One region of the Kaistia nematophila genome, then DNA from elsewhere that is predicted to be linked to it. Evidence: predicted binding sites of a transcription regulator. Region 1 holds the regulator's gene; each other region holds the start of a gene.

What was found. Region 1 encodes LexA, which represses DNA repair genes until DNA is damaged. Its sites were predicted from a motif close to TGTTCNNNNTGTGTTCNG; they were not measured.
Region 2: a site for LexA is predicted at 5,845-5,862, ahead of OSH07_RS20345 (helicase-related protein). Genes of this name have one in related genera too.
Region 3: a site for LexA is predicted at 3,697-3,714, ahead of OSH07_RS03485 (ImuA family protein). Genes of this name have one in related genera too.

The regions. Positions count from the first base shown of each region.
Region 1 covers NZ_JAPKNK010000008.1:153,206-163,292, forward strand. Annotated here, with positions in the region: gene lpxB (lipid-A-disaccharide synthase) at 1-280, shown strand, start outside; gene gltA (citrate synthase) at 651-1,943, opposite strand; gene gltX (glutamate--tRNA ligase) at 2,159-3,580, opposite strand; gene OSH07_RS18160 (ComEC/Rec2 family competence protein) at 3,740-6,220, shown strand; gene lexA (transcriptional repressor LexA) at 6,214-6,918, opposite strand; gene OSH07_RS18170 (glycosyltransferase family protein) at 7,146-7,907, opposite strand; gene OSH07_RS18175 (glycosyltransferase family 2 protein) at 7,894-8,799, opposite strand; gene OSH07_RS18180 (PIG-L deacetylase family protein) at 9,074-9,892, opposite strand; gene OSH07_RS18185 (ROK family transcriptional regulator) at 9,959-10,087, opposite strand, start outside.
Region 2 covers NZ_JAPKNK010000010.1:152,931-163,017, reverse strand. Annotated here, with positions in the region: gene OSH07_RS20375 (esterase-like activity of phytase family protein) at 1-166, shown strand, start outside; gene OSH07_RS20370 (DNA helicase) at 371-1,084, shown strand; gene OSH07_RS20365 (queuosine precursor transporter) at 1,148-1,789, opposite strand; gene rpmB (50S ribosomal protein L28) at 1,794-2,096, opposite strand; gene OSH07_RS20355 (DUF3108 domain-containing protein) at 2,352-3,209, shown strand; gene OSH07_RS20350 (DUF2075 domain-containing protein) at 3,375-5,384, shown strand; gene OSH07_RS20345 (helicase-related protein) at 5,970-9,137, shown strand; gene OSH07_RS20340 (RNA-binding S4 domain-containing protein) at 9,156-9,560, shown strand; gene fdxA (ferredoxin FdxA) at 9,680-10,018, shown strand.
Region 3 covers NZ_JAPKNK010000001.1:760,333-770,419, reverse strand. Annotated here, with positions in the region: gene OSH07_RS03495 (error-prone DNA polymerase) at 1-1,206, opposite strand, end outside; gene OSH07_RS03490 (Y-family DNA polymerase) at 1,364-2,929, opposite strand; gene OSH07_RS03485 (ImuA family protein) at 2,820-3,665, opposite strand; gene OSH07_RS03480 (ABC transporter ATP-binding protein) at 4,060-5,895, shown strand; gene OSH07_RS03475 (helix-turn-helix transcriptional regulator) at 6,093-6,791, shown strand; gene OSH07_RS03470 (VOC family protein) at 6,843-7,220, shown strand; gene OSH07_RS03465 (ATP-dependent helicase) at 7,533-9,593, opposite strand; gene OSH07_RS03460 (Wzz/FepE/Etk N-terminal domain-containing protein) at 9,789-10,087, shown strand, end outside.

The sequences.
Region 1 (10,087 bases):
CGGCTGGGAGGCAAAGGTGGCGAAGCATCTCATCATCGGCCGCTTCGCAACTCTGCCGAACATCATCCTCGACGGTCCGGTCGTGCCGGAATTGATCCAGCATGATTGTACGCCGGCAAAGCTGGTCGAGGCGCTTGCGCCGCTGATACCCGACGGCCCGTCGCGCCAGGCGCAGCTCGACGGATTCGCCCGGCTGGACGCGCTGATGAGCACCGGCGGCGTGCCGCCCTCCGATCGCGCGGCGGAGTCGGTGCTCGGCGTGCTGGCCGCACGGGGCTAAGGGCAGGCGCATGTGGGCGCGGTTCATACCCGCACTCTCGCCAATGCTGCCGCGGACCCTTCATTCTCTCCGTCGTCATCCCGGACGTAGCGAAGCGAAGATCCGGGATCCATACAGCCGTATCATCGGCGAGCTGGGTCGGGTTCGCCGATGTCTGCGAGTGATGACGCGCAAGTTCCGCGCCGTCGCGCACCTCGGCTGAATGGATCCCGGGTCAAGATGACGGCGAGGGCGGGGTGAGACGGTGATTGTACGGGCCGCGCTCCCTCTCCCGCGCGCGGGACAGGGGTGGGGTGAGGGCCTTCTTCAAGGGCTGGCAACAAAAAAAAGGGCGCCCGGAGGCGCCCTTTTGCATTCAAATCGAACCGCCTTAGTGGCGCTTCGAGACCGGAACGTAGTCGCGCTGCGCTGCGCCCGTGTAGAGCTGGCGCGGGCGGCCGATGCGCTGGCTCGGATCCTCGACCATTTCCTTCCACTGCGCGATCCAGCCGACGGTGCGGGCGAGCGCGAACAGCACGGTGAACATGGTCGTCGGGAAGCCGAGCGCCTTCAGCGTGATGCCGGAGTAGAAGTCGATGTTCGGGTAGAGCTTCTTCGAGACGAAGTACTCGTCGTGCAGAGCGATGCGCTCCAGCTCCAGCGCGACCTCGAGGATCGGGTCGTCGGTGATGCCGAGCTCGCCGAGAACCTCATGGCAGGTCTTCTGCATGATCTTCGCGCGCGGATCATAGTTCTTGTAGACGCGATGACCGAAACCCATCAGGCGGAACGGATCGTTCTTGTCCTTGGCGCGGGCGATGAACTCGGGGATGCGATCGACCGTGCCGATTTCCTGCAGCATGTTGAGCGCCGCTTCATTGGCGCCGCCATGGGCGGGACCCCAGAGGCAGGCGATGCCGGCCGCGATGCAGGCGAACGGGTTGGCGCCCGACGAGCCGGCGAGGCGGACCGTCGAGGTCGAGGCGTTCTGCTCATGGTCGGCGTGCAGGATGAAGATCCGGTCCATCGCGCGGGCAAGGATCGGGTTCACCTTGTACTCTTCCGCCGGCACGGCGAAGCACATGCGCAGGAAGTTCGACGCGTAGTCGAGCGAGTTCAGCGGGTAAACGAAGGGCTGGCCGACATGGTACTTGTAGGCCATGGCCGCGATCGTCGGCATCTTCGCGATCAGGCGGAGCGAGGCCACCATGCGCTGATGCGGGTCCGAGATATCGGTCGAGTCGTGGTAGAAGGCCGAAAGCGCGCCGACCACGCCGACCATGACGGACATCGGATGCGCGTCGCGGCGGAAGCCGGTGAAGAAGCGCGACATCTGCTCGTGCACCATCGTGTGATAGGTGACGCGCTGATCGAAATCGGCCTTCTGCGCGGCGGTCGGCAGGTCGCCGTAGAGCAGCAGGTAGCAGGTTTCGAGGAAGTCGCCGTTTTCGGCCAGCTGCTCGATCGGGTAACCGCGATAGAGCAGCACGCCCTTGTCGCCGTCGATGAAGGTGATCTTGCTGTCGCAGGCGCCGGTGGACGTAAATCCGGGGTCGTAGGTAAAGCGTCCGGTCTTGGAATAGAGCGATCCGATGTCGATGACGTCGGGTCCGAGGGTGCCTTGCTTGACGTCGAAGTCCCAGGACTCGCCACCGACTGTGAGTGTCGCTTTGGTTTCGCTCATGAAACCTACCCCCTTGAATAATTGTTCTGTTCGGGCGGTTGCTCGCGCGCCTGTCAGGATGTGGATTTGGCAGCGCTGCCGAGAATTTTACGGACCGATGGGTATCCGATTTATTGCAGCGCGGCAAGCGGTCCGAAACTGGCCTATAATAAGGCTTTGATATCAAAGAGAAGGGCGGGCGGGCCCGGATCGGACCCGCCCGCGCAACAGGTTTTTCAGCTGATCTGGTCGGCGATGCGGCCGAGGCTTTCCTCGCGGCCGAGAACGATCAGCACGTCGAAGATGCCGGGCGATGTCGCGCGTCCCGTCAGCGCCGCGCGGAGCGGCTGCGCGATCTTGCCGAGCTTCAGCTCGCGCGACTCGGCGAACGCCTTGACCGCCTCTTCCGTCGCATCGACCGTCCAGTCGTTCACGCCGACCAGCACCTCGTGCACATCCTTCAGGAGCGCTCGGGCATTGCCGTCGAGGATGGTCGTCGCCTTCTCGTCCAGTGCAAGCGGACGCTGCACCATCAGGAAGTTGGCGCCGTCCTTGAGCTCGACCAGCGTCTTGGCGCGATCCTTCAGGCCGGGCAGGGCGAGACGGAGCTGTTCCAGCTTCTCCGGAGTCAGCTGCACCTCCATCGCCTCGCCGCCGGGCAGGTAGGGCAGCGTGTCGAGGAAGATCTTCATCAACGTCTCGTCGTCGGTCGCCCGCATGTAGTGACCGTTGAGGTTCTCCAGCTTGGCGAAGTCGAAGCGCGAGGCCGAACGGCCGACATCGACGATATCGAACCACTCGACCATCTGCTCGAGCGACATGATCTCGTCGTCGCCATGCGCCCAGCCGAGTCGGACCAGGTAGTTGCGCATCGCCTCGGGCAGGTAGCCCATGGCGCGGTAGGCGTCGACGCCGAGCGCGCCGTGGCGCTTCGACAGCTTGGCGCCGTCGGCGCCATGGATGAGCGGGATGTGCGACATCACCGGCACGTCCCAGCCCATGCCCTGGTAGATGATCATCTGGCGCGCGGCATTGGTCAGGTGGTCGTCGCCGCGAATGACGTGGGTGACGCCCATGTCGTGGTCGTCGACGACGACGGAGAGCATGTAGGTCGGGTTGCCGTCCGAACGCAGCAGCACGAGATCGTCGAGATCCTTGTTCGGGATCGCGACGCGACCCTGTACGAGGTCCTCGATCACCGTCTCGCCCTCGAGCGGCGCCTTGATGCGGATGGCGGGCTTGACGCCGGCCGGCGCCTCGGACGGGTCGCGGTCGCGCCAGGTGCCGTCATAGCGCGGCGCGCGGCCCTCGGCCCGCGCCTTCTCGCGCATCGCGTCGAGCTCGGCCGGCGTGCAGTAGCAGCGATAGGCCTTGCCGGCGGCGAGCAGCTCCTCGACCACCTCGCGATGACGCGGCGCGCGGGCGAACTGGAACACGGTCTCGCCGTCCCAGTCGAGGCCGAGCCACTTCAGGCCGTCGAGGATGGCGTCGATGGCGGCCTCGGTCGAGCGTTCGCGGTCCGTGTCCTCGATCCGCAGCAGCATTTTGCCGCCCGTATGCTTCGCATAGAGCCAGTTGAACAGGGCGGTGCGGCCACCGCCGATGTGCAGGAATCCGGTAGGCGAGGGGGCGAAGCGGGTGACGACCGGTTTGGACATGGACTGATCTCGATGTGCGGGGAGCCGCAAGGAAGCCAAGGGGCATGGAGTCTCGCCACTCGGCGATCTGCGGCAGGTCATGTAGCATAGGGTCGCGCAGGGGCCAAACGGGTTTGGAAACGCCCGGCCCGCTTTGCCCAGCTGCGAAAAGGCGGGGGCATGACTGAGCTCGATCCGCGCGAGAAGGAGGGGGTGCGCGATCCGCCGGACGCGTTGCGCGCCCGCCGACTGCTCGTGCCGGGCGGCGCCTCGCCGGCCACCCGCGCCGCTGCCGCGCTGGACCGCCTGCAGCTCGGCGCCGGCGCTTGGCTGGAGCGCGAGATCGAGGCGGGGCGCGGCTTTCCCTGGCTGCCCGTCCTCTTCGGCATCGGCGCCCTCATCTATTTCGCGCTGCCGTCCGAGCCGTCCTTCGCCGCGCTGGCGGGCCTCGCCGTCCTGCTCTGGGCCCTCGCGGTCTGGCGGCGGCAGAGCGCCGGCGCGGTCCGCCTGCTCATCGTGCTGGCGATGGCCGCGAGCGGCACGGCCGCGATGAAGCTCCGCACCGACAATCTGGCGACGCGGGTGCTCGAGCGGCAGGTGACGGGGACGGTCACGGGCTGGGTCGAGGACCGCAAGGCGCGGCGTGGCGGATACCGATTGACGCTGCGGGTCGCGAGCCTGGACGCAAGGCGCGTCACGACCGTGCCGCAGCGGGTCACCGTCACCGTGCGCGGCAAGACGGCGCCCAATGTCGGCGACGGCGTCTCCGTTCTGGCGCGGCTTCGGCCGGCTTCGGGGCCAGTGCTGCCGGGCGGCTATGATTTCGCCCGCGATTCCTATTTCCGCGGCATCGGCGCGACGGGCTTCGCCTATGGCGCGGCCAGGCCGGCCGACATCGGCCCAGCGCCGCTGTCGATCCGCCTGCGCCAGCCGCTGGAGGCCGTCCGCGAGGCGATCCGCGCCCGCATCGTCGCCGGCCTCGACGGCGAGAGCCGCTACATCGCCTCGGCGCTCATCATCGGCGACGCCGGCGGGCTGGCCGAGAAGACCGAGGACGACCTTCGCCTCTCCGGCCTCGCGCATGTGCTCTCGGTCTCCGGCCTGCACATGGTGCTGGTGACCGGCGTCGTGTTCTGGAGCGTGAGGGCCGGGCTGGCGCTGATCCCGTCGCTGGCGCTCCGGCGGCCCATCAAGAAGTGGGCGGCGATCGCGGCGCTGCTGGTCAGCGGCTTCTACCTGCTGATTTCCGGCCTCGACGTCGCCGCGCAGCGCTCCTTCATCATGACCTCGATCGTCTTCCTCGCCGTCCTGCTCGACCGGCGCGCGATCTCGATGCGCAATGTCGCGCTCGCCGGACTGCTGGTGCTCGCGATCACGCCGGAGAGCATCCTTTCCGCCAGCTTCCAGATGTCGTTCGCCGCCACGGTGGCGCTCGTCGCCGGCTTCGAGATCCTGGCCGACCGTCGCAGGCGCCGCGCCGAACCCGGCCTCGTTGGGAACCGCAGCGGGGCGGCGGCCGTCCCCCGGCGATTCGCCCTGTTCGTCGGCGGCATGGCGGTGACGTCGCTGCTCGGCGGCCTCGGCACCACGCCCTTCGCGCTCTATCACTTCCAGCGCATGGCGCCGCTGTCGATCCTCGCCAATGTCGCCGCGATGCCGCTGACCGACTTTCTCGTCATGCCCTTCGCGCTGCTCTCCGTGCTCGCCATGCCCTTCGGGCTCGAGGCTTTGCCGCTCTGGGTGATGGATTGGGGCATCGGCGGCATGCTCGGCGTCTCGGCGACGGTCAGCCTCTGGTCCGGTCAATCCGGCGGCGCGGCCATGCCGGGCGCCGCCGCGCTGCTCCTCTTCGTCGCCGGCTTCGTCTGGCTGGCGCTCTGGCACGAGCGCTGGCGGCTATTTGGCCTCCTGCCGATGTTGCTCGGCACCGCACTCGCCTTGATGCCGGCGCGGCCCGGCATCCTCGTCGCCGCGGATGGAAAGCAGCTGGCGATCCGTGGCGAGGATGGCGCCTATCGCATCGTCGCGGGCGATCCGGACCGCTTCATCAGCGAGATATGGCTGCGTTCGGACGGTGACGGCCGCGACGCCAGGGAGGCGGGCGTGGTTCAGGCGGGCGGCTGCGATGCGTCGGGCTGCGTGGGAATGTTGCCCGACGGCCGGCAGGTGGCGCTGGCGCTCGACCGATCGGCCTTCGAGGAGGATTGCCGGCGCGCCTCGCTGGTGGTGACACCTCTCGCCGCGCCCGAAAACTGCGCCCGCCATGCCGCCGTCATAGACCGCCATGTGCTGGCGCGCTCAGGCTCGATCGCACTGTCGTTCGCGGAGAAGGAGGAATCCCCGGGCCCGGCGCCGCAAGCCACGGTGCCCAATGCGCCGAAGCCAGATTCCTCGAAACTGGATGCTCAGAAGCCGTCAATTCCTGGCGCCGATGATGAGTTCGTCGGGCTCGCATCGGGACGCGGCTCGTCACGCTACGACATCGTCGAGCGAAATGCCGACGACGAGGACGTGCTCGCGCCAGAACCACCGGCCGAGGCCCCGGAAACCACAGCCGCAGCCGCGCCGCGCCCAGCCGTCGCTTTCGAGATCCGCGCCGCCTACCCGCCGGTGCGGCGTCCCTGGATGCCGGCCTATCAAGCGGAGCCGGCGGATCAGTAGGTGCGCAACAGGCCGACCAGCTTGCCCTGGATACGGACGCGGTCCGGTCCGAAGATGCGGGTTTCATAGGCCGGATTGGCGGCCTCCAACGCGATCGAAGCGCCCTTGCGGCGGAGCCGCTTCAGTGTCGCTTCCTCCTCGTCGACCAGCGCCACGACGATGTCGCCGGAATCGGCATTGTCGCTCTTGCGGATCAGCACCGTGTCGCCGTCGAGGATGCCGGCCTCGATCATCGAATCGCCACGCACCTCGAGGGCGAAATGCTCGCCGCCGCGCAGCATGTCGGGCGGCACGGCGATCACATGGCTCTGGGTCTGGATGGCCGAGATCGGCACGCCGGCGGCGATCCGGCCCATGACCGGGATGATCACCGGCTCGCCGGCCTCGTGCACGTCCTCCACCGGACGGGACTTGCCCAGGCTGCCCTCGATCACGCTGGGCGAGAAGGCCTGCTTTTTCGGCCGCGCCATCGCCGGCGTCATCGTCTCCGGCAGGCGGACGACCTCCAGCGCGCGGGCCCGGTTGGGCAGGCGGCGAATGAAGCCGCGCTCTTCCAGCGCCTTGATGAGGCGGTGGATGCCGGATTTGGAGCGCAGGTCCAGCGCGTCCTTCATTTCGTCGAAGGAGGGAGGGACGCCCGCTTCCTTGAGGCGCTCCTGGATGAACATGAGGAGTTCATACTGCTTCCGGGTGAGCATCTCGTTCTCGCGCTGCCAATCTTGCCAGGGATGACGACAGAATCGCCAAGGTACAAAACACGAACAGGATAGCTGTTCCCCATGTGTTCTGCAAGGCGATGGCTTGCGATGCGCGGCCGGGTTCGCGCGGGACGCGCGACTAGGGTGGCCCACGCGGTTGGGCACGGCGTGGCGGGGCGTCGTCGTCTGCTGTCGACCCCGGCGTGGGAGGTGGCCGCAGGCGTATCCTATTCGCCGATTGGATGTTTCCGGAGCGAGCCGAGATCCTGCATCCATAGGCCGCCATCGTCGACATGGGCGGGGTGGTAGAGGCGGTTGCGCGGGATCGTCTCGAAGGCGGCGTCCCGTTCCTCGGCCAGGTAGTCATAGCCGATCGGCTGGTCGGCGCGGTTCGGATCGAGGAAATTATAGAGGTCGCGCCGCGCCAGACGGCGTGCGGGGGCAATCATCTTGAGATGATACAGGTCAAGGTCGCAATGCCTTGTCTGGAAGCCGCCGTCCCTGGGAAACCAGAGGTCGTGCAGCCCCGTGTCCGTGCGCTCGGCCGGGTCGAACATCGTGAACAGGCAATAGCGGATCTTCTTCCCCCAGATGCCGTCGATGCGATAGGTCGTCGGCGTGTACATTTCCCGGAAGCGAAAACCCCAGGCGACGCGACCGGACTCGGCCATCAGTCGTCTGATCCGGGAGCGCACGCCGGCTTCGAAGCGCTCGTCCGGGTCAACGGCGAGGATCCAGTCCGCGCCGGCCTTTCGTGCCTCCTGAAGCAGGATGCGGCGACGGCCCGCCTCGGAACTGAACACGCCCGTGGCGGCGCGATCGTCGAACGCCACCCAGCCATCGACGATCGGCTCGATATTGGCGAGCAGGTTCGGTACGAGGTGCGCGTCGAAGCGGTAGCTGAAGACGGCGAACACCTGCGGACGACGGCGCCGCAGGGTGAGCCAGGGATGGCGCGGCGGCTGCGTCAGTCGCTTAAGGGTTATCATGCAGGGATTCCCGGCAATCGGTGGCGCGCCCTGTGCCGAGGTCGGAGGGCAGGAGACCCGAAAGCAGGGCCCCGGTGGCCCTGGCCAGGAGCGCCGCTCTGAGGATCGGCATGGCTTCAAGCACGGTCGCGAGTTCGTCTGCCTCGAGCCCCTGGCGCGCGAATTCGAGCGCAAGCGACGGCTGACGCAGGATTTCTTTCGCGATCTTGATCCGGCGGGCTCCGAAGACCTGCTGGCGCTCCTTGCCGTAGCGGACGCCGCGGCAGAACTGGTCGCGCAGGAGGGACAGAAGGCGCGTCTCGTTCAGATGCTCGGTCTGGATGCGCCCATCCCACACGGGCCTTAGGGGCGCGGGCAACCGTTCAAGGAACTCGGTGTCTTCGCCGCTTCTCAGGGTTTCATCGAACAGGCCGAACTCGTCGAACAGCGAGCGCTCATAAGAAGCGCCGAACCGGATCGTCTTCTCGGCCGGGAGCCGAGGCAGCCGGCGCATGAACATGCCGAGATGGGCGGCGCTGGCGACCCGGCTTTGCGGGGCGCTGTTGACGATGGCGCTGGCCACCGTCCGCGCGCCGGCCCCATGCGCCGCGAGCCGGTGCTGGATCCAGCCGGGACGGGCCCGGCAGTCGGCCGCGAGGAACGCCACGTAGCGCGCGCTGGTTTCGGCTATGCCCCGGTTGCGGGCGCCACCGGCGAACAGGCGCTCCCGATAGTCGAGGCACGGAACCTCGATGCCTTCGGCGCGCAGCACGTTGCGGACGGAGCCGCCACCGGAATTCACGACGACGATCCCCGTGGGTTCGCCCTGTTCCAGCAGCGATCTGACAGCCCCGATCACGTTCGACTGCGCCCTGTAGCTGAGCACGATCGTCGCGATGTCATTCGCCTTCAAGGATATCTCCCCGGATTGTCCCGGGAGCTGGCGCCTGCGCCCACCCTTCCTCGCCACTGCCCCCGCCGTCCATATCCATTCCAGGATGGCACCGGCCGAGCATAGCAGCCGGGGCCGGCCGGAATGGAGTGACCAACGTCACACCCGCGCAGCGCGGGCGCGGAACCCGGCGGCAGGGCTGAACTAGACCCGGCGTTGGCGATCAGGCCAGCTTGATCGGCGTCCGTCGCTGCGGACGCCGGGGGGCATCGGACCCTCGTGCTCCATGTCGACTTCAAAGGCCGAGGAGCGTGTGCACGGCGGCTGCATCGACGTGCCGGCCATAGTCGGCGAGCTGGAAGCTCTCGGCATGGGCTACCCTTGAGCCGTGCTCCGGACCGTACTTGGCCAGGATTTCCTCTCTCATCACGTCGGCCGACATGAATTCATGCCAGTGCGTCAGGATGAATTCGCGCCGCACGGCCCAATCCTCGCTCGCCGGGACCTTGTCGCGAAAATCACGTTCGAAGGGCGCGAACTCGAAGAACTGGGTGGCGTGCTCGGCGCAGGCTCTTAGCTTGCGCTCGATGCTGGCGTCCACGTCCACCACCACTTCGTGCTGGTGGGTGGCGAACGCGCCATAATCCGTCATCTTCAGGCAGACCGGCGCGACCGCGAGCGGCGGGTAGGCCGGCACGACATTGCCATTGGTGAAGAAGCCCGAGGCGTCGCGAACCGCCCGTCCTGCCATGCGATTATCGATATGGCCGGGCTGCTCGTCATGAAACGTGATCACGAGATCCGCCTGCCAGCGACGCACCGAGGCAATGATCGCCGTCCGCACCGCGATGTCGGCCATCAACTCGCCGTCATGGATGTCGAGGATCTCGTAGTCGAGCACGCCGAGATGGCGGGCGGCGGCATAGGCTTCGCGCGCACGGCGCCGCTTCAGGGGCTTGCGCGCCATTTCATAGTGGCCGGCGTCGCCATTGGTCAGCGACAGGAACTTGATCGCCGCCCCCTTGTCCGCCAGTCGCGCGCAGGTCCCGCCGGCATAGAGCTCCGCCTCGTCGGGATGGGCTTTCACTACGATGACCTTCAGCGGATATGTCATGGGGGCGCTTTTCCTTGCGACGACTTCGGCGCAGTCGCGCCATGGATGGGGTGAGGGGGAGGGCTCTCAGGGCTGGCCGCGCGCGGCGCTGCCGCCGGCAAACAGCCGCTCGCGGGCATGGTCGAGCGCCAGCTCGATGGCCCCGGCCCTGACCGCATTGGAGCCCACAGCCGAGGGGACGATCTGCGGCATCGC
Region 2 (10,087 bases), on a different contig from region 1:
GAACCAGATCGACAACATGGAAGGCCTCGCCGTCACCACCGACGAAGAGGGCCGCGCCCGCATCACGCTGGTGTCGGACGACAATCTCAGCATCCTGCAGCGGACGCTGATCCTCGAATTCATCTGGCAGGGCCCGGGCAGCTCGGCGGGCACCGCGGTCAACTGACCCGTTTTTCCCGGCGACCAACGGCGTCCGGTTTCCGGCCGGCGCGGCATCGGCTATGCTGCGATTCCGGCGCGGCCCGCGCCTCCCCCCTCCATCGGGACAGCATCTTTCATGCAGGGCGCCTGAGATCCCCGTCGAACCGACTGTTCGAGCGCGCGCATAAGGAGGGGTTGCGATTCCGGCTCGCATCAGGAGGTTTGCGCCATGCGATTTTCCGCGCCCATCCACCAGCTGAAGCGAAACGCCAGGCTGCTCTCCCGCCGGGAGGGCATTCCGCTGCACGCGGCGCTCGACCGGATTGCCGCCGGCGAGGGCTTCGACGCCTGGAGCCTGCTCGCGGCAAGGGCCGCCGCGCGCTCGCCGGCGGCGAGGCTGTTCGCCCGGCTCGTGCCCGGCGACCTCGTCCTGGTCGGCGCCCGCCCGCGCCAGGGCAAAACGCTGATGAGCCTCGCGCTCGCCGCCGAGGCGGTGAAGGCGGGCCATCCCGGCCGGCTCTTCACACTGGAATATACCGGCGCCGAGATCGCCGACCGGCTGCGGGCGATCGGCGCCGAGGCGATGCTCGCCGATGGTCGCTTCGCCTTCGACGCCTCCGACGCCATCCATGCCGGCTACATCATGGCGGAGCTCTCCGCCGCGCCGCGCGGCACGCTCGCCGTCATCGACTATCTGCAACTGCTCGACCAGCGGCGCGACAATCCCGACCTGATGACGCAGGTCCGGGCGCTGCGGTCGTTTGCCCGCGAGCGCGGGCTGATCCTGGTCTTCATCGCCCAGATCGACCGCGCCTACGATCCGGCGGAGAAGCCGTTTCCGGACCTCGATGACGTCCGCCTGCCCAATCCGCTCGATCTCGCGCTGTTCGACAAGACCTGCTTCCTGAACCAGGGCGAAATCCGCTTCCAGGCCGCGAACTGAGCCCAAAAAAGAAAAGCCCCGCGAATTGCGGGGCTCTTCATTTCTCGAAAGGGAGGCGACAGCTCAGGCCGGGCTGCGCTGCGGCTCGGGGAAGGCGAGCACGAAGCGCATCAGCGCGCGATAGGGCGCGAGCAGCAGCAACGCCGCGCAGAGCTTCACCGTCAGGTCGCCCAGCGCCCAAGACATCCAGCGCGCCCCAGCGATCGACAGCACGCCGAGCAGCGGCGCCGATTCGAGCGCGAAGGCGTCGTTGGGGCCGAGGAAAGCCGCAAGCGGGGCAAAGGCGAGCGTGAAGAAGATCGCGGTGTCGATCACCGAGCCGACGACCGAGGCCGCCAGCGGCGCCCGCCACCAGGCCTGCCGACGCAGCCGCGCGAACAGGCTGATGTCGAGCAGCTGGCCCACCAGATAGGCCGTGCCCGAGGCGATCGCGAGACGCGGCGTCGCCAGCTTGAACGAGACGATGACGGCGCAGACGAAGCCGACCAGCACCACCAGCCGCGCGACGCGCGGGCCGTAGCGGCGATTGGTCAGGTCGCTGACGAAGAAGGCGAACGGATAGGTGAACGCCCCCCAGGTCAGGAGATCCGCGAGCTGGAGTCGGCCCACCGTCGCCTCGACCGGGTACTGGACGAGGATATTCGACAGAACGACAACGGCCGCCATGAAGGCGGCCGCTAGGATGTGACCCGGCTTGATCATCAAAGCCTCAGGCGGCGGCAGCGCCGTCGAGTTCGAGCTTCTTGGCGATGGCACGCTTCAGCGTCAGGGCGCGATCGGACAGCTCCGAAGCGCTGGCCTTGGCGAGGAAGGCGTCGAGACCGCCACGGTGCTCGACCGAGCGCAGGCCGTGAGCCGAAACGCGCAGCTTGAAGCTGCGGCCGAGCGCGTCGCTGATCAGCGTCACGTTGACGAGGTTCGGCAGATAGCGGCGACGGGCCTTGTTGTTGGCATGGCTGACGGTGTTGCCGGTCATAACGGCCTTGCCGGTCAACTCGCAGACACGGGACATAACAAAAATCCTTCTATTCCGCCGCAACGCGCCGGTCTCGGCCTCGATCGCAGCAGGGGTATCGGAAAGTGGGCCTTCTCATAGTGGCCGAAGCTTCGCCCGTCAAGCATTCAGCGCGGGATGACTAGTGACGAAGGCGGGGCAAATCACCTAGAATCGCACGATGTGATTTGGGGGCATCATCACGACCACGAAGCTGGAGCCGATCCCGGGACGGGAATCGGCCTTGGCCGCTCCTTCGACGGAACCCTTTTCATGCGACCGCTCCGCATCCTCCGCGCCCTTGTCCTGCCGGCCCTCCTCGCCGCCGCGCCCACGACTTCGGTCGCGCCGATCGCCCAGGCCGCGCCTGCCGGCCCGCAATCCGGCAAGGTCGACGCCAGCTATACCATCCTGCTCGGCGGCATCACCATCGGCCGTTTCGCCCTCGACACGGTTTTCGACGGCAAGGGCTACACCATCACGGTGCGCGGCACGACCAGCGGCGTCACCCGCTTCGTCTCCGACGGCAAGGGCTTCCTGAAGAGCAGCGGCAGCATCGTCGGCTCGCGCGTCCTGCCGGCCGCCTACCTGCTCGACACCAGCGAGAGCGGCCAGCGCAACAGCAGCGTCTCGATGCAGATGAACGCCGGCAACATCGTCCAGGTCGCCGCCCTGCCGCCGCTCGCCAAGAAGGCCGACCGCGTGCCGCTCTTGCCACAGCACAAGCGCAACATCTTCGATCCCCTGAGCGCGATGATCGTGCCGCTGCCCAAGGGCAACATGACGGCCGCCTGCAACCGCACGGTTCCCGTCTTCGACGGCTGGCAGCGCTTCGACGTCAAGCTCTATTACAAGGGCACGGCCGAGGTCGACGGCCTGAACGGCTCCTACAAGGGCTCGGTCGTCGTCTGCGGCGCGCGCTACGTCCCCGTCGCCGGCCATCGGCCGACGCGCGAGGCGATCGAATACATGGAAAACAACAAGGCGCTCGAGGTCTGGCTGGCGCCGGTCGAGGCGCTCGGCGTGATGATGCCCTACCGGATGCAGATCGGCACCGAGGTCGGCATGCTGACGATCCACGCCTCCCGCTTCGTCGGCGAAGCCGAGACCCAGCGCGCCTCGGCGGAGTGAGGGGATTGGGCCAAGTCCTGCCCAGCGCTCTTAAAGCCGGAGATAAGTAAGCCGAACGACTAATAGATCGTTATGCTTTCATCCATATGACGGATGGCTTAAGCCATTTGTCACGCCTGTTGTCGAATGGTTCGTTGCATTCCATTCGACAATAGCGAACAGCCAATGCTGCGTAGAGCCTACTATCAGAAATCCATCCGCGAGTTTCTGACCGATTCTAGCGAATCAATCTTAGGCACCCTCACCAAGGCGCATCATTTCAGCCTAGAGATCCAGCAAACGAACGCCTGGGTCTGCCAGATCAGCCAGCTGAAGCAGCAGTTGGGGATGCTGACGCTCAGCGACGGCGACGTATTCTTCGAATTTGCGATCCCACGAATGGGAAAAAGAGTAGACGCGATCGTTCACAGTGCGAACGTCATTTTTCTCATCGAGTACAAGGTCGGCGCTCGAACTCAAGATCGCGCCGCCATGGATCAGGTGCTCGACTACGCTCTGGATTTGAAAAACTTCCACGAGCATAGCCACGACAAACCGATTGTCCCGATTGTCGTGGCAACTGCCGCAAGCCCGGTCGTCAACACCGTTGTCTGGTTCGACGATTCGGTAGCTCGCCCGCTTCTCTCCAACGGCAGCGATTTGGCGTCTCTGATTGAAAGCGTGACGGGCGATCCGCGATCTAGACCCCACGCTATTCAGGGCTTCGGCGAAATGCCGCAAGCACCGATGGCCAACTGGGCCGAAGGTGGATACCACCCAACTCCGACGATTGTTGAAGCCGCTCAGGCGCTCTACCAGGGTCACAAAGTCGAGGAAATTTCCCGCGCCGACGCAGGCACGAAGAATCTGACACTGACCGCATCCGCATTGCAGGCGGTTGTCCAAGAGGCTCGCGCCAATTCCCGTAAAGCCATTTGCTTCGTAACCGGTGTCCCCGGAGCCGGAAAGACGCTGGCCGGACTGAACATTTCCACTCGCAACGACAGCGATTCGGAGGAACACGCGGTCTTCCTGTCTGGGAACGGACCATTGGTTACGGTCCTGCGCGAGGCGCTCGCGCGCGATGACGTCGCCCGCGCCAGCATGCGGGGCGACCGGATGGACAAGAAATCGGCTTTCGAAAAGGTCAGTTCCTTTGTTCAGAACATTCATCACTTCAGAGACGAGGCACTGCGAAGCGACAAGCCACCCGTTGAGCACGTCGTCGTGTTTGATGAAGCCCAACGAGCCTGGGATCGCGAGCACGCTGAGAAATTCATGACTCAAAAACGAGGCATGCCCTCGTTTGACATGTCAGAGCCAGAGTTCTTGATCAGCGTCATGGATCGCCGGACCGACTGGGCGACGATCATATGCCTGATTGGCGGCGGCCAAGAGATTAACACTGGCGAAGCTGGCTTGGTGGAATGGTTCAGCGCTCTTCAGAACCACTTCCCCGACTGGCATATCTATCATTCGGGCCACATAATCCACCCTAACTATAGCTGGGGCCAGGATCTCAATTCAAAACTGAGCAGACGCAACGCTACCGTTGTCGAGGACCTGCATTTGGCCGTTTCGGTGCGCTCCTATCGCGCCGAAAAGCTCTCCGAGTTCGTAGGTGCGGTCATAGAGGGCGACTCAACTCGCGCCTTTGCGTTGAAGGCAGAGCTAACTCATTACCCTCTCGCCATAACGCGCGACCTAGCTTCGGCCAGACGTTGGCTACGCCTTCAGGCCCGTGGCACAGAGCGAACAGGACTCGTTGCATCGTCAGGGGCCTTGCGCCTCAAGCCTGAAGGCTTGCACGTGAAGGCGAAGATTGACCCAGAAAACTGGTTTTTGAACGGCAACGACGACGTCCGCTCCTCCTACTACCTGGAAGACGTCGCGACCGAGTTCGACATTCAAGGATTGGAACTGGATTGGGTCGGCGTCTGCTGGGACGCTGACCTGCGCCAGAGCCCACAGGGATGGTCTCACTACAATTTCCGGGGCGCGGCTTGGCAGAGAATCAACGACGAGGTCCGTCGGACTTATCGCGCAAACGCCTATCGAGTGCTTCTGACACGAGCCCGCCAGGGGATGGTCATTTTTGTCCCCCAAGGAGAGCCCGAGGACAAAACGCGCGCGCCGGAATTCTACGACGAGACTTACGCTTTCCTCAGAGCGTGTGGCATAGAGGCGATCCCTTAGGATCGTTTAGGAGGCAGTCGGCGAGATACATTCGCCCTGTCCCGAATTGCGACATGGTTGCCGCCATCCGTTAACGCCGCGACGCCCCGAATCCGGTTGCGCGCGGAACGCCCCCTGTCGCCGGTCCGTTGCGCGCCCTGCCGATGGGGTCTGAACGGCAACCGCCCACCAGCGCTAGTCGGCACGAATCGGGAACCGCGATTCGCCAGCGATTCGTCCATGCTCCGTTCCGGATTCGATCGAATTCTTAAGCGGCATCGCGCGGAATGGTTTGAAATCATTCACCTTTCGCTAACCACGCCGGCATGGCGCCAAGGGTGAAAGCGTTAACGCCGAAAGGGCCGCTCCGGTCCGCGCGATGGCGGCTGCGGCACTATTTCGTGGCGCTTCCGGATGGCCGGCACATATATGGTGGTGAACAGAACGCGATTTCCGGCGAGTCAGCGATTCGGACATCGTTTGTTCCAGAAAGGTTCCAAAGCTTAATCGGGACCGTCTGCGGCAAGAATTCGAGTCTGTTTTGTGTGCCGATAAGATACAGAACAGGCTCGGAAGCGTTGATCTGGAAGTGAGACTGCCCGCGATATGAATGAACGGACAAGACCACCAGGCGCCGGAGCGGGCGGGCGCAACGTCACTGCCGTCCTGGGTCCGACAAACACCGGCAAGACGCATCTGGCGATCGAGCGGATGCTGGCGCATTCCTCGGGGATCATCGGCCTGCCGCTGCGCCTGCTCGCGCGCGAGGTCTATGGCCGCATCGCCGCCCGCATCGGCACGGAATCGGTGGCGCTGATCACCGGCGAGGAAAAGATCGTCCCGCCCAATCCGCGTTTTCGCGTCTGCACGGTGGAGGCGCTGCCCTCGCACACAGACGTTTCCTTCGTGGCGATCGACGAGATCCAGCTCGCCGCCGATCTCGACCGCGGCCATGTCTTCACCGACCGGCTGCTCAATCTGCGCGGGCGCGACGAGACGCTGCTTCTCGGCGCCGCCACCATGCGCGGCATCCTGGAAAAGCTGCTGCCCGGCATCGAGGTGATCACCCGGCCGCGCATGTCGATGCTGACCTATGCCGGCTCGAAGAAGATCACCCGCCTGCCCCGCCGCTCGGCCGTCGTCGCCTTCTCGGCCGACGAGGTCTATGCGGTGGCGGAGCTGATTCGGCGCCAGCGCGGCGGCGCCGCCGTCGTGCTGGGATCGCTCTCGCCGCGCACGCGAAACGCCCAGGTCGAACTTTATCAGTCGGGCGATGTCGATTTTCTCGTCGCCACCGACGCGATCGGCATGGGCCTCAATCTCGATGTCGACCATGTCGCCTTCGCGCAGGAGCGCAAGTTTGACGGGTTCCAGTATCGCCGGCTGACGGCGGCCGAGCTCGGCCAGATCGCCGGCCGCGCCGGCCGCCACACCCGCGACGGCAGCTTCGGCGTCACCGGCCAGGTCGATCCCTTCGAGGACGAGCTGATCGAGGCGCTCGAGAGCCACCACTTCATGCCGGTCCGAACGCTGCAATGGCGCAATCGTGCGCTCGATTTCCGTTCGATCGACGCGCTGCGCGCCAGCCTCGACCGGCCGCCGGGCATGGAAGGCCTGTCGAAGGCGCCGCCTTCCGAAGACGTGACGGTGCTCGAAATCCTCGCCCGCGATCCCGGCATCCGGGCGCTGGCCGACCGGCGCGAACGGCTCGAACTGCTGTGGGATATTTGCCAGACGCCCGATTATCGACGCATTGCACCGGCTAATCATGCCGAACTGGTCGGCGATATCTTCACCTTCGTCGCGCGCGAAGGGGCGGTGCCGGATGACTGGTTTAAGCGTCAGGTCGCCTTTGCAGATCGCACAGATGGCGATATCGATACGCTCGCCAACCGCATTGCGCACATTCGGACATGGACCTTTGCGGCAAACCGGCCTAACTGGCTTAAGGATCCTCGCCATTGGCAGGAGCGCACCCGCGCGATAGAGGATCGTCTTTCCGATGCGCTCCACGAAAGGCTCACCCAGCGTTTCGTGGATCGGCGCACAAGTGTACTGATGAAGCGGCTTAGAGAAAACGCCATGCTTGAAGCAGAAATCACGACCTCCGGCGATGTGCTGGTCGAGGGACAGCATGTCGGAAGCCTGCAGGGTTTCCGCTTCACGCCAGATCCCCAGGCCGACGGACCGGACGCCAAGGCGATCGGCGCCGTGGCGCAGAAGGCGCTTGCCGGCGAAATCGAACGCCGCGCCGAGAAGATCGGCAATGCGCCCAATCCCGAATTCCTGCTGTCGACCGACGGCACGCTGCGCTGGCTCGGCGCGCCGGTGGCAAGGATCGTCGCGACCGACGATGCGCTGCGCCCGCGCCTGATCCTGCTCGCCGATGAGGGCCTGACCGGCCCGGCGCGCGAGCGCGTCCAGGATCGCGTCGACATCTGGCTGAAGAGCCACATCGAGACGCTGCTGAAGCCGCTGTTCGAGCTGCTCGCCGGCGTCGAGCTTTCGGGTCCGGCCCGCGGCATCGCCTTCCGCCTCGTCGAGGGCCAGGGCGTGCTGGAGCGCTCCGAGCTCGCGGAGGAGATCAAGGCGCTCGACCAGGAGGCCCGCTCGGGCCTGCGCAAGCTCGGCGTCCGCTTCGGCGCCTACCACATCTACGTCCCGGCGCTGCTGAAGCCCGCCCCGAGCGCACTGAACGCCATGCTCTGGGCGCTGAAGAACCAGGGCCTCGACGCCCCGGGCCTGATCGAGCTGCCGCAGCTTTCGGCCACCGGCCGCACCACGGTGCCGGTCGATCCGAGCTTCGCCCGCCCGCTCTACCGTGTCGTCGGCTATCGCATCGCCGGCAACCGCGCCGTCCGCATCGACATCCTCGAGCGGCTCGCGGACATCATCCGCCCGCTGATCGCCTGGAAGCCGACCTCCGACAATCTCGTGCCGCCCGAGGGCGCCGTCGACGGCAACGGCTTCACCGTCACCGTGGCGATGACCTCGCTGCTCGGCTGCTCGGGCGAGGATTTCGCCGGCGTGCTGAAGTCGCTCGGCTATCGCCTCGATCGCCGTCCGGCGCCGCCGAAGGCCGCGCCCGTGGCGGAAGAAGCGGCCCCGGCCGTGACCGTCGTTTCGGAAGAGACGGTGGAAACCACCGAGACCGCCACCGACGCGGCCGTCGAAGCCCCGGCGGGCGAGACGGTGGTGACGGAGGAGACGGCGGAGACCGTCGTCACCGAGACCACGGCGGAAGCCCCGGCCGAAGAGGCGACGGAGGCCGACGCGACCCCGGTCGTCGAGGCGCCGTCGCTCGAAACGGGCGACACCGAGCCGGCCGTCCCGGCCGAGCCGGAGATGATCGATGTCTGGCGTCCCGGCCGCTTCGACCGCCGGCCGCAGCAGCGCGACCATCGCCGCGACCGTCGTCCGCAGCATGGCGCCCCGGCGGAAGCCGGCGCCAGCGAGGCGAAGCCGGAAGGCCGCGACGGCGGCCGTGGCCGCCAGCAGGACGGCGAACGCGACGGACGCCGCCAGGGCGGCCGCCCGCAGCAGCAGCGCGGTCAGCGTCCGGAGCGGGGCGACCGCAACGACCATCGCGGCAATGATCATCGCGGCAAGGGTGGCGAGCACCGTGGCAAGGGCGGCGACAACCGTCAGGGCCAGAATGCGCCGCAGTCCCGCCGCGAGGAGCCGCGCCGCGAGCGTCCGATCGACCCGAACTCGCCCTTCGCGGCGCTGGCGGCGTTGAAGGCGGATCTCGAAGCCAAGAAGCGCGGCGGCTGAGGCAAGCGCGGAGCGGCGATGAGCGAGGAGACCGGACGCCAGCGCATCGACAAATGGCTCTGGTTCGCCCGCTTCGCGAAGAGCCGCTCGATCGCCCAGAAGCTGGTGACGGGCGGCAAGGTCCGGGTCAATCGCGACAAGATCGACGCGCCGAGCCGCCTCGTGCGGCCCGGCGACGTCCTCACCCTGTCTCTGGAGCGGCAGGTGCGGGTGGTTAAGATCCTCGACCCCGGCATGCGCCGCGGTCCCGCCCCGGAGGCGCAGCGCCTCTACGAGGACCTGACGCCGCCGGCGATCCTGACCGAACCGGTGGTGCGGAACGGCCCGAGGCCGACAAAGCGTGATCGCCGGGTGCTCGACGCGTTCCATTCCGCCGTCTCGGACGACGATGGCGAGAATTTTCCAAGCGACGACGAAGATTGAGGAAATTCATTCGACTTTGGAGCGGCGCTGCGGCATCCGCGATCCTTGCGCCGTCCAACTAAAGCGTTTACCCAGACGACGCCGGCGAGCTTGGAGCGTGCTCGCCCGAGGAGACGATCTTGCCCTATGTCGTGACTGACAACTGCATCCGCTGCAAGTACACGGATTGCGTCGAAGTGTGTCCGGTGGACTGCTTCTACGAGGGCGAGAACATGCTCGTCATCCACCCGGATGAATGCATCGACTGCGGCGTCTGCGAACCGGAATGCCCGGCCGAGGCGATCAAGCCGGATACCGAGCCGGGCCTCGAGAAGTGGCTGAAGCTCAACGCCGAATATGCCGAGAAGTGGCCGAACATCACCGTGCGCAAGGACCCGCTCCCGGAAGCGGCCGAGTTCGACGGCGTCGCCAACAAGCTCGACACCCAGTTCTCCGCCGAACCCGGCGAAGGCGACTGATCCGGGCCAGCCTTTCGGCCGCCCTCCGACCGACGCGGAACCCGATGATCGGCCTGCCCCAGCGGCGCC
Region 3 (10,087 bases), on a different contig from region 1:
CCCATAGATGTACTGGATCACCTCCTCGCGCCGCTCATGCTCGAAATCGACGTCGATGTCGGGCGGCTCCTTGCGCTCGGGCGAAAGGAAGCGCTCGAACAGCAGCTGGTACTGGCTCGGGTCGACCGAGGTGACGCCGAGGCAATAGCAGACGGCGGAATTGGCGGCGGAACCCCGCCCCTGGCAGAGGATGCCGCGCCCGGTCGCGAACGCCACGATGTCGTGCACGGTCAGGAAATAGGGCGCGTAGCCGAGCGACCCGATCATGGCGAGTTCCTTGTCGAGGGTCGCCGTGACCGACGCCGGAACGCCGTCCGGATAGCGCTTTCGCGCGCCCTCCCGCGCCAGTGCCTCCAGATGCGCCTGCGGCGTCATCCCCTCCGGCACCGTCTCGTGCGGATACTCGTATTCTATCTCGTCGAGGGTGAAGCGGATCTGGCCGAGAAAGCGCGCCGCCTCCGCCACGGCGCCGGGAAAGTCGCGAAACAGGCGTTCGATCTCGACGCCCGGCTTCAGGTGTCGCTCGGCATTCATCGCGAGCCGCCGCCCCGCCTTCTCGATCGTCGTCTTCTCGCGGATGCAGGTCAGGATATCCTGCAGCGGCCGCCGTTCCGGAGCGTGATAGAGCACGTCGTTGACGGCGATCAGGCGGACGCGGTGGTCCCAGGCGAGCGCGGAAAGCGTGGCGAGGCGGCGCCGGTCGGAGCCGCCGCGATAGAGCACGGCGGCGAGCCAGGTCCGCCCCGGCGCCAGGACGGCGAGCCGGCCGAGCGCCGCGCCGAGGTCGCCGGCCAGCCTGGCGGGCGGCATCAGGATGAAGAGCGAACCCTCCGCATGCGCCGCGAGATCCCCGAAATCGAGGTGGCATTCACCCTTCGGCGCCCGGCGCTTGCCGAAGCTGAGTAACTGGCAGAGCCGGCCATAGGCGGCGAGATCCCTGGGATAGGCAAGGATATCCGGCGTGCCATCGCGGAAGACGAGGCGGACGCCGACAACGAGGCGGAAGCCGGCGGCGCGCGCATTGCCATAGTCCTCGCTGCCCCAGGCGTCATGGGCGCGGACGATGCCGGCGAAGGTGTTGCGGTCGGCGATGCCGATCCCCTTCAGCCCCAGTCCATGCGCCTGGATGATCAACTCGGCCGCATGCGAGCCGCCTTCCAGGAAGGAGAAGTTCGACATGGTCGCGAGTTCGGCATAGACGCTCATGGGGTCTTTGCCGTCTGTGTGTGGCTTGAAGAACCCTCACCCCAGCCCTCTCCCGCTCGCGGGAGAGGGGGATCGCCTGCGCTTGTCGCCCCGCTGTGTGCGGCAAGGCCCTCTCCCGCGAGCGGGAGAGGGTTGGGTGAGAGGCTTGCTTCCTTTCTCATGCGAACAGCCCATGCAGGAACCAGCGCGGCTGCGGCCGGTCGGCGGCGTAAAACCCCTCGCGATAGAGCCAGAAGCGGCAACCGTTCCTGTCCTCGACGCGAAAATAGTCGCGGTCGGACGTGCTTTCGCCATCGCGCCACCATTCCGGCGCGATCCGCTCCGGCCCTTCGGCGCGGGCCACCTGATGCAGCACGCGGCGCCAGCGGAAGGAGAGCGGCGGTCCGTCCGGCACCTCGCCCAGCGCCTCGACCGGCTCGGGCGGATCGAACAGGCTGAGCGGCCGCAAGGGCGGCTCGCCCACCTCCGGCGCTTCCTCCCACTGGGCGGTGTTGGCGCCCATGGTGAAGACCGGCACCCGCCGCGCCCGCTGCTCCGGAATATGCGTATCGGCGGGTACGAAACCCTGCACCCGTTCCGGCCCAAAGCGTGCGCCGAGCCGGTCGATGAGATCGGCGACCACCTCGTCGTCGAGCGCATGGCCGTCGAGGCTCGCCTGCACCGCCCCGAAAGGCTCGGAGCGAAAGGCGCCGAGCCGGATCAGGTCGAAGCCGAAGCCGGCATCGAGCGGATCGGACAGCGCATCGAGTTTCTCGTGAAACAGTCGCGCGATCGCCTTCGGCGCCCGGTTCGGACGGGCGGTCGCGACCTCGATCCGCCGCACGGCGCCATCGACGCGATAGAAGCTCGCCTCGAAGCTGCGGCCGCCCTCGCCGCGCGCTTCCAGCAGCGAGGCGACATCGACGGCGAGGCGGGCGAGCGTCGCTTCGATATCCTCGGCATGGGCGATCGGCTGGAAGAAGATGCGCTCGGCCAGCGCCACCGGCACCGGCCGGCGCGGCGAGATCGGATGCTCGGCGATGCCGGCGAGCCGCTCCAGCCGCTCGACGCAATCGGCGCCGAAGCGGGCGGCAAGCGGCGCGCGCGGCCGGTCGATCAGGTCGGCGACCGTCTTCAGGCCGGCGCGGGCCAGCGCCTGCAGCCGCGCCGGATCGAGCCCGAGCGCGGTGATCGGCAGGGGCCGCACGGCCTCGGCCTCGCGGCCGGGTGGAATGACCACGCGCGCTTCCGAGCGGGCGAGCGCCCGCGCCGTGGCCGGCGCCCCGGCGATCGCGCCAAGCGCGGTCAACCCCAACCCGGAGAGCCGCGTCAGCAGGTCGTCGAGTAGCGCCGCCTCGCCCCTGAAGAGATGGGCGACGCCGGTGATGTCGAGCATCAGCCCGCGCTCGCCATGGCGGGCGACCAGCGGCGTGTAGCGATCGCACCAGTCGGCGATCCGCTCGACCAGATCGTCATCGGCCACCGGATCGTGCTCGGCGACCACCAGGCCGGAGACGCGCGCCCGCGCCTCGGCCAGCGTCAGGCCGGGGGCAAGCCCCTGCCGCAACGCCGCCGGGTCGGGGGCCGCGAGGGCGAGCGCGCCCTTCACCTTGTCGACGATCAGAAGCGGCTGATCAGCCGGCAAGCCGGAATGGGGCGCGTTCGGCAGGGTGCGGAGCCGGTTCGATGCGAGAAAGGGCAGCCGGATCGCGCAATAGCGCCGGTCGCTTGAAGAGTTTGTCATCGCGGTTCCACTCCAGCCGCCAGGGCCCGCCGGGCGGGCCATGGCGATGGCGCAACAAGGTCAGGTCGAAAGTCGGATGGCCGGGCGCGTTCATCGCCATCGGCATCGCCGGCCCGGAGCGCACAAGCCAGCGGGTTTCCGCAGCACCCGGCATCGGCCGCGCGCCGGGGCGAAGCAGCAGGACAGTGACGCCGGACGCCTCCGCCGCCAGCGCGAAGCGGCGCTGCGTCGTCAGGTCGAGCGCCTTCGGCTCGCCCCAGGGCTCGAGGATGACAGCGCCAAGCGCGCCGCAGCGCGCCGCCTCACCGCCGGCGCGCAGCACGGCGAGGGGATCGCGCAACTGCACGAGAATCAGGGCTGCCGGATCGAGACCGAGCGCCTGCAAGCCATCGGCATGAAGCTCGCCGCCCTCCCTTGCCGCATAATCCTGCCGCACCCAGACAATCGGCCGCCCGGCCGGGGCGGCGGCCAGCGCCAGGGCCAGCGAGAAGCCGGAGGCGGCAATATTGTCGGCGCCCGAGGCGGCGAGGATTTCATGCAGCGCGCCGCGCGCCAGCCCTCCTCCCAGCGCGGCGTCGACCTCGTCCCGGTCGAGCGTGATACGGCCGGCGCGCGACGACATGACTGGCGTGCAGACGTCCTGCGCGATCTCGCCCGGCGGCGCGGATCTCGCCGTCGTCTCGATCGCGGCAATGCGCTGTCGCAATGCGGAAAGGGTCGCCTTCGCCGTGCTCATCGTCGTCCGTCGCTGTCCTGCCCAATCGTATTGTTCCTGTTTTGTTCTATCTAATACGACTCCAAACCGGGCAAGAGTCAATCGCGCGACAGGCGAACTTCCCAGGCTTGCGCCATGAAGCCGTGCACCCTGAAGCCGCAGGCGCCGAGCGCGGGCCACGGCGAGAGAAGCGCGCCGTCGAGCCGGATTATTTCCGGCAGCCCGCTGCGATCGAATTTAGTCTTCGGCGGACAATAGAAGGGCAATATGGCTTAAGAATCGCCACAAATCAGGCTAGCATCCTTCCCCAACGACGCCCGGGTCCGTTTCCCCATGCCCGGACGCGTTCATCGCCCCGCTTCTGCGCCGCGACGTTCGCCCCGCTTGCACCCACACGCCTGCCGTCGAGATCATCATGTTCCGCTATTTCGAAGAACGGATTCCGGCCACTGCCCATGGCATGCCCGGAGAGCCGCCGGATCGCCTTGTCGCCTTCTACTGGTTCTTCATCCGCCAGGTGCGCTGGTATTTCGTCGCCCTGCTGCTCGCCGGGCTGACCGTCGCGCTGCTCGACGCCACCATCCCGTTCTTCATCGGCCGGCTGGTGACGCTTCTGAGCCAGGTCTCGCCGGCCGCGCTCGTCAACGAGCACTGGCACGTGCTCGCCGGCATGGCGCTGTTCATGCTGCTGGTGCGCCCGGTCGCAATCTTCGTGCAGAACCTGATCACCAACCAGATCATCGCGTCGGGCTTCACCAACCTGATCCGCTGGCAGAGCCACTGGCACGTGGTGCGGCAGAGCTGGTCGTTCTTCCAGCATGATTTCGCCGGCCGCATCGCCACCCGCGTCATGCAGACCGGCGTTTCCGTGCGCGACAGCGCCGTCTCCTCGATCAACGCCGTCTGGTACATCGCCGTCTACGGCACCAGCGCCCTGGTGCTGCTCGGCCACAACAATCCCTGGCTGATGCTGCCGACGATCGTCTGGTTCGCCTGCTATGTGACGCTGCTCCGGATCTTCGTGCCGCGCCTGAAGGGACGCTCGGTCGAGATGTCGGAGGCGCGCTCGCTGATCACCGGCCGCATCGTCGACAGCTACACGAATATCATCACGGTCAAGCTGTTCGGCCGCGCCCGCGAGGAGGACGACTATGTCCGCGAGGCGGTCGACTATCACACCAGCGTCTTCCGCGGACAGCTGCGACTGATCACCCTGTTCGGCCTGGCCCTGGCGCTCAACAACGCCGTCCTCGTCGTTTCCACCGGCGCCATCGCCGTGCGGCTCTGGTCGATCGGGCTGATCGAGGTCGGCATCGTCGCCATGGTGCTGCCCTTGACCTGGCAGATCGCCAACATCGCCGGCTTCGTCGCCCAGCAGGTCACCGCGATCTTCGAGAACATCGGCGCCGTGCAGGAAGGCATGATGTCGATCGCCAAGCCGTTGCGCCTGACCGACCGCCCCGGCGCCGAGGAACTGAAGGTCGCCAAGGGCGGCATCGTCTTCGACCACATCAACTTCAACTATGGCCGCTCCGGCGGCATCATCGACGACCTGTCGCTCACCATCAAACCGGGCGAGAAGATCGGCCTAGTCGGTCGCTCCGGCGCTGGCAAGTCGACGCTGGTCAACCTGCTGCTACGCTTCTTCGACCTCGAGGGCGGCCGTATCCTGATCGACGGCCAGGACATCGCCCGCGTCACCCAGGAGAGCCTGCGCGAGCAGATCTCCGTCGTGACGCAGGACACGTCGCTGCTGCACCGCTCGATCCTCGATAACATCCGTTACGGCCAGCCGCATGTCACGCTGAACGGCGTCGAGGAAGCGGCGCGGCGGGCGCATGCGCACGAGTTCATCGGCAATCTGGAGGACTGGCGCGGGCGCACTGGCTATGAGGCGCATGTCGGCGAGCGCGGCATCAAGCTTTCCGGCGGCCAGCGCCAGCGCATCGCGATCGCCCGCGTCATCCTGAAGAACGCGCCGATCCTGATCCTCGACGAGGCGACCTCGGCGCTCGACTCGGAGGTCGAGGCCGCGATCCAGGAGCAGTTCGAGAGCCTGATGGCCGACAAGACGGTGATCGCCATCGCGCACCGGCTGTCGACGATCGCGCGGATGGACCGGCTGATCATCCTCGACAAGGGCCGCATCATCGAGAGCGGCACGCATGAGGAACTCTTGGCGCTGAACGGCCACTACGCCTCGCTCTGGCGGCGTCAGTCGGGCGGCTTCCTGGCCGAGGAAGCGGCCTAGTCGCGTCGGCAATCCGGCCTGACGGGGCGAAAGCCCCTCGGTCCTCCGCAAGTGCCTCTGCGGCTGATGCAGCCCGCCGGCCAAAGCCCTCGCCCGCTTGCGGGAGAGGCTTGGGTGAGGGTCTTGCTTGAGCAGTGGGCTGCCCGCCCGCGCCAATGCTGCCAATATGTGGCATCATGGCGTGTGAGGAGCTCTCCATGTCCCGTTCGCAGCGCCTGCTCGACCTGATCCAAATCCTGCGCCGGCATCGCCGGCCGGTGAGCGGTCAGGTCCTGGCCGGCGAACTCGGCGTCAGCCTGCGCACGCTCTACCGCGACATCGCCACGCTGCAGGCGCAGGGCGCCTCGATCGAGGGCGAGGCCGGCATCGGCTACATCCTGAAGCCCGGCTTCATGCTGCCGCCGCTGATGTTTTCGGAGGACGAGATCGAGGCGCTGGTGCTCGGCTCGCGCTGGGTCTCGAAACGCGCCGATCCCCGCCTGGCGCTCGCCGCCTCCAACGCGCTCGCCAAGATCGCCGCCGTGTTGCCTCAGGATCTGCGCGAAGATCTCGACAGTTCGGCGCTGCTGGTGGGGACGAGTTCGGCCGAGACGCCCGGCGTCGATCTTGCCGACATCCGCACCGCGATCCGCCGGGAGCGCAAACTTTCCTTCGCCTATACCGACGCCGTTGGCGCCGGGTCGCGGCGCACGGTCTGGCCCTTCGCGCTCGGCTTCTTCGAGAAGGTCCGCGTGCTCGTCGCCTGGTGCGAGACCCGTCAGGATTTTCGCCATTTCCGCACCGAGCGGATGGCCGAACTCGTCGTCACGGAAACGCGCTACCCGCGCCGGCGGCAGGTCCTGCTGAAGGAGTGGAAGATCGCCGAGGGCATCAATCACCCATCCATGCTGCCATAAACTGACAGCAGGATCGCGTAACCTGCCTCCATCGACAACGGAGGCAACACCATGACGACGACCCCGAACATGATCCTGCTCTATGTGAAGGACACTGCGGCCAGCGCCGCCTTCTATGGCGACCTGCTCGGCCAGCCGGCGATGAACGCGTCGCCCAATTTCGCCGCCCTGCCGCTCGACAACGGCATGACGCTCGGCCTCTGGGGCCGCGCCCAGGCGAAGCCCGCCACCAGCGCGACGGCGAACGGCGCCAATGGCGAGATCGTCTTCATGGTCGAGAACAAGGCGAAGATCGACACGCTCTATGCCGACTGGCGGCAGCGCGGGCTCCGGATCGAGCAGGAACTGACCGAACTCGACTTCGGCCCGACCTTCGTCGCCCTCGATCCCGACGGCCACCGCCTGCGCGTCTGCCTGCCGGACGCGTGAAATCGAGCGACAGTAAGGCCCTCACCCCAGCCCTCTCCCGCGTGCGGGAGAGGGAGCCGACGGCGCTTCGCCCAAAGGAGGGGCGCTGTCCTTCACCTCTCCCTAAGGGAGAGGTCGACGCACGCAGTGCGGCGGGTGAGGGTTTACGGCCTCTTCGGGTGGTTCCCTACCCCCTCACCCGGAGCTTCGCTCCGACCTCTCCCCATGGGAGAGGTGAAGGGCCGTGGCGCTGCCGCACTGCGTCCTTCGAGACGGCCCTTCGGGCCTCCTCAGGATGATGAGGGGCGGTGCCTTGCACCGGCATAGGAGCCCCTACTTCCACATGCCGCGCATCTTGGCGGCGATGTCGACCGGCACGCGCGGCTGGGCGGCGGCGCCGGGCGCCTCGCTTGGCGCCGGCGGCCAGATCACCTGCTGGAACAGACCGATGATGGCGGACGGGATGAAGCGGGTGCGCGTCGCATAGACATGGCGGTCACCGCCGCGCGTCTGCTGCGTGACGAAAAAGCGCTGCGGCATGACGAGGTGCAGTTCGTCCTTCGCCCGTGTCATCGCGACATAGAGCAGCCGCCGCTCCTCCTCAATCTCCTCCGCCGTGCCGGTCGAGAGGTCGATCGGCATGCAGCCGTCAACGACGTTCAGCACGAACACCGATTTCCATTCCTGCCCCTTGGCCGAATGGATGGTGGAGAGGATGAGATAATCCTCGTCGAGCAGCGGCACGCCGGCCTCGCCGCTGGTGGCATCCGGCGGATCGAGCGTCAGCTCGGTCAGGAAACGCTCGCGCGAGGAAAAACCGGCAGCGATCTGCTCCAGTTGCACGAGATCGGCAAGCCGCACCGTCGCGTCCTCGTGGATGCGCTCCAGATGCGGCTCGTACCAGTTGCGCACCGCCTCGATCTCGGCCGGCCAGCCCATGCCCCGTCCGCGCAGCGCGCCAACCATCTCGACGAAGGCCGGCCAGTCGGCGGCCGTCTTCTGCGGCGGCTTGAACTCGACAAGCGCCGCAACCGGATCGACCGCGCCCGTCATGGCGTCGAGCATCTTGCCGGCCGTGCCCGGCCCGACGCCCGGCAGCAATTGCGCGACGCGAAATCCGGCGACGCGGTCGCGCGGGTTCTCGACGAAGCGTAAGACCGCGAGCAGGTCCTTCACATGCGCCGCGTCCAGGAACTTCAGTCCGCCGAACTTGACGAACGGGATGTTGCGCCGGGTCAGCTCGAATTCGAGCGGGCCGGAATGGTGCGCGGCGCGGAACATCACCGCCTGCTCCTTCAGCGCCACGCCGCGCTCGCGCGCCTCCAGCACCGTCTCGACGACATAGCGCGCCTGCTCTGCCTCGCCGCGCACGGTGACGAGCTGGGGCTTGTCGCCGCTCGCCCGCTCGGTCCAGAGGTTCTTGGTGAAGCGCTCCGTCGCCAGCCCGATGACGCCGTTGGCGGCGGCGAGGATCGGCTGGGTCGAGCGATAGTTCCGCTCCAGCGTGACGATCTCGGCCGCCGGCGAAAAGTGGCCGGGAAAATCGAGGATGTTGCGCACCGTGGCGGCCCGAAACGAATAGATCGACTGGGCGTCGTCGCCGACGACCGTCAGCCCCTCCCCCTTCGGCTTCAGCCCAAGCAGCACGGAGGCCTGGAGCCGATTGGTGTCCTGGTATTCGTCGACCAGCACATGGTCGAAGCGGGCGGCGATCTCGCCCGAGATCGACGGCTCGGCCATCAGATAGGCCCAGTAGAGCAGCAGGTCGTCGTAATCGAGCACATTCTGCGCCTGCTTCGCCTCGACATAGGCGGCGAACAGCGCCTTCAGCTCGTCCTTCCACATGGCGCACCAGGGGAAGACCTTGACCAGTACCTCGTCGAGCGTCGTCTCGGCATTGACGACGCGCGAATAGATGGCGAGGCAGGTGCCCTTGGCGGGAAAGCGGCTCTCCTTCTTCGACAGGCCCCGCTCGTGCCGGACCAGATTCATCAAATCGGCCGAGTCCTCGCGGTCATGGATGGTGAAGGCCGGATCGAGGCCGATCCACTGCGCATGCTCGCGCAGGATTTTCGCACCGATGCCATGGAACGTGCCGGACCAGGCGAGCGCGTCGGTGAGCACACCGCCCTTCGATCCCATCACCCCGGCCGCGATGCGCTCGACCCGCTTCGCCATCTCGCTCGCCGCGCGGCGCGAAAAGGTCATCAGCAGGATGCGGCGCGGGTCAGCGCCGTTCAGGATCAGATGCGCGACCCGGTGCGCGAGCGTGTTGGTCTTGCCGGAACCTGCGCCGGCGATCACCAGCAGCGGCCCGCGTTCCGGCGTGGTGACGCCGAATTCGACGGCGCGGCGCTGGTCGTCGTTCAGCCGGGCGAGATGGGCAGCCGTCATGGAAATCGATGGTTCCGTCGAATCAAAGGCGGGATCGTCCCGGATTGGAGCATGTTTCCCGTTTTGTTCGCAATGCGGGCCTCCGTCGCATCCGTCCTCGTTGACTCAATGTTTCCGTTACGTCACCTTAAATTCGGCAGCCGATCCATTTGCGCGCCAAGGCGCCTCCGGATGAGATGGCCAGGATTGGGGGGCATGAGCATGCTGGACGGCAGGGGCCCGCGCCTCGCCTTCGAAGACGAGCAGGCCGCCTTGGCAACGCCTGCAGCCGGACCGGCATCCGCGCCGGCGTTCCGGGCGGACGGGCTCGATCCCTGGCGCCTGCTCCGCCTGCTGCGCCGGCAATGGTGGACTTTCCTCGCCGTCGTCGTCACCATCAACCTCCTGACCGCTCTCGTCCTCTTTTGGGTCACGCCGACCTACAAGGCCTCGGCGCTCGTCATCGTGGACCCATGGCAGCATAGCGTCCTCGACGCCGACCGCAGCGGCGCCGG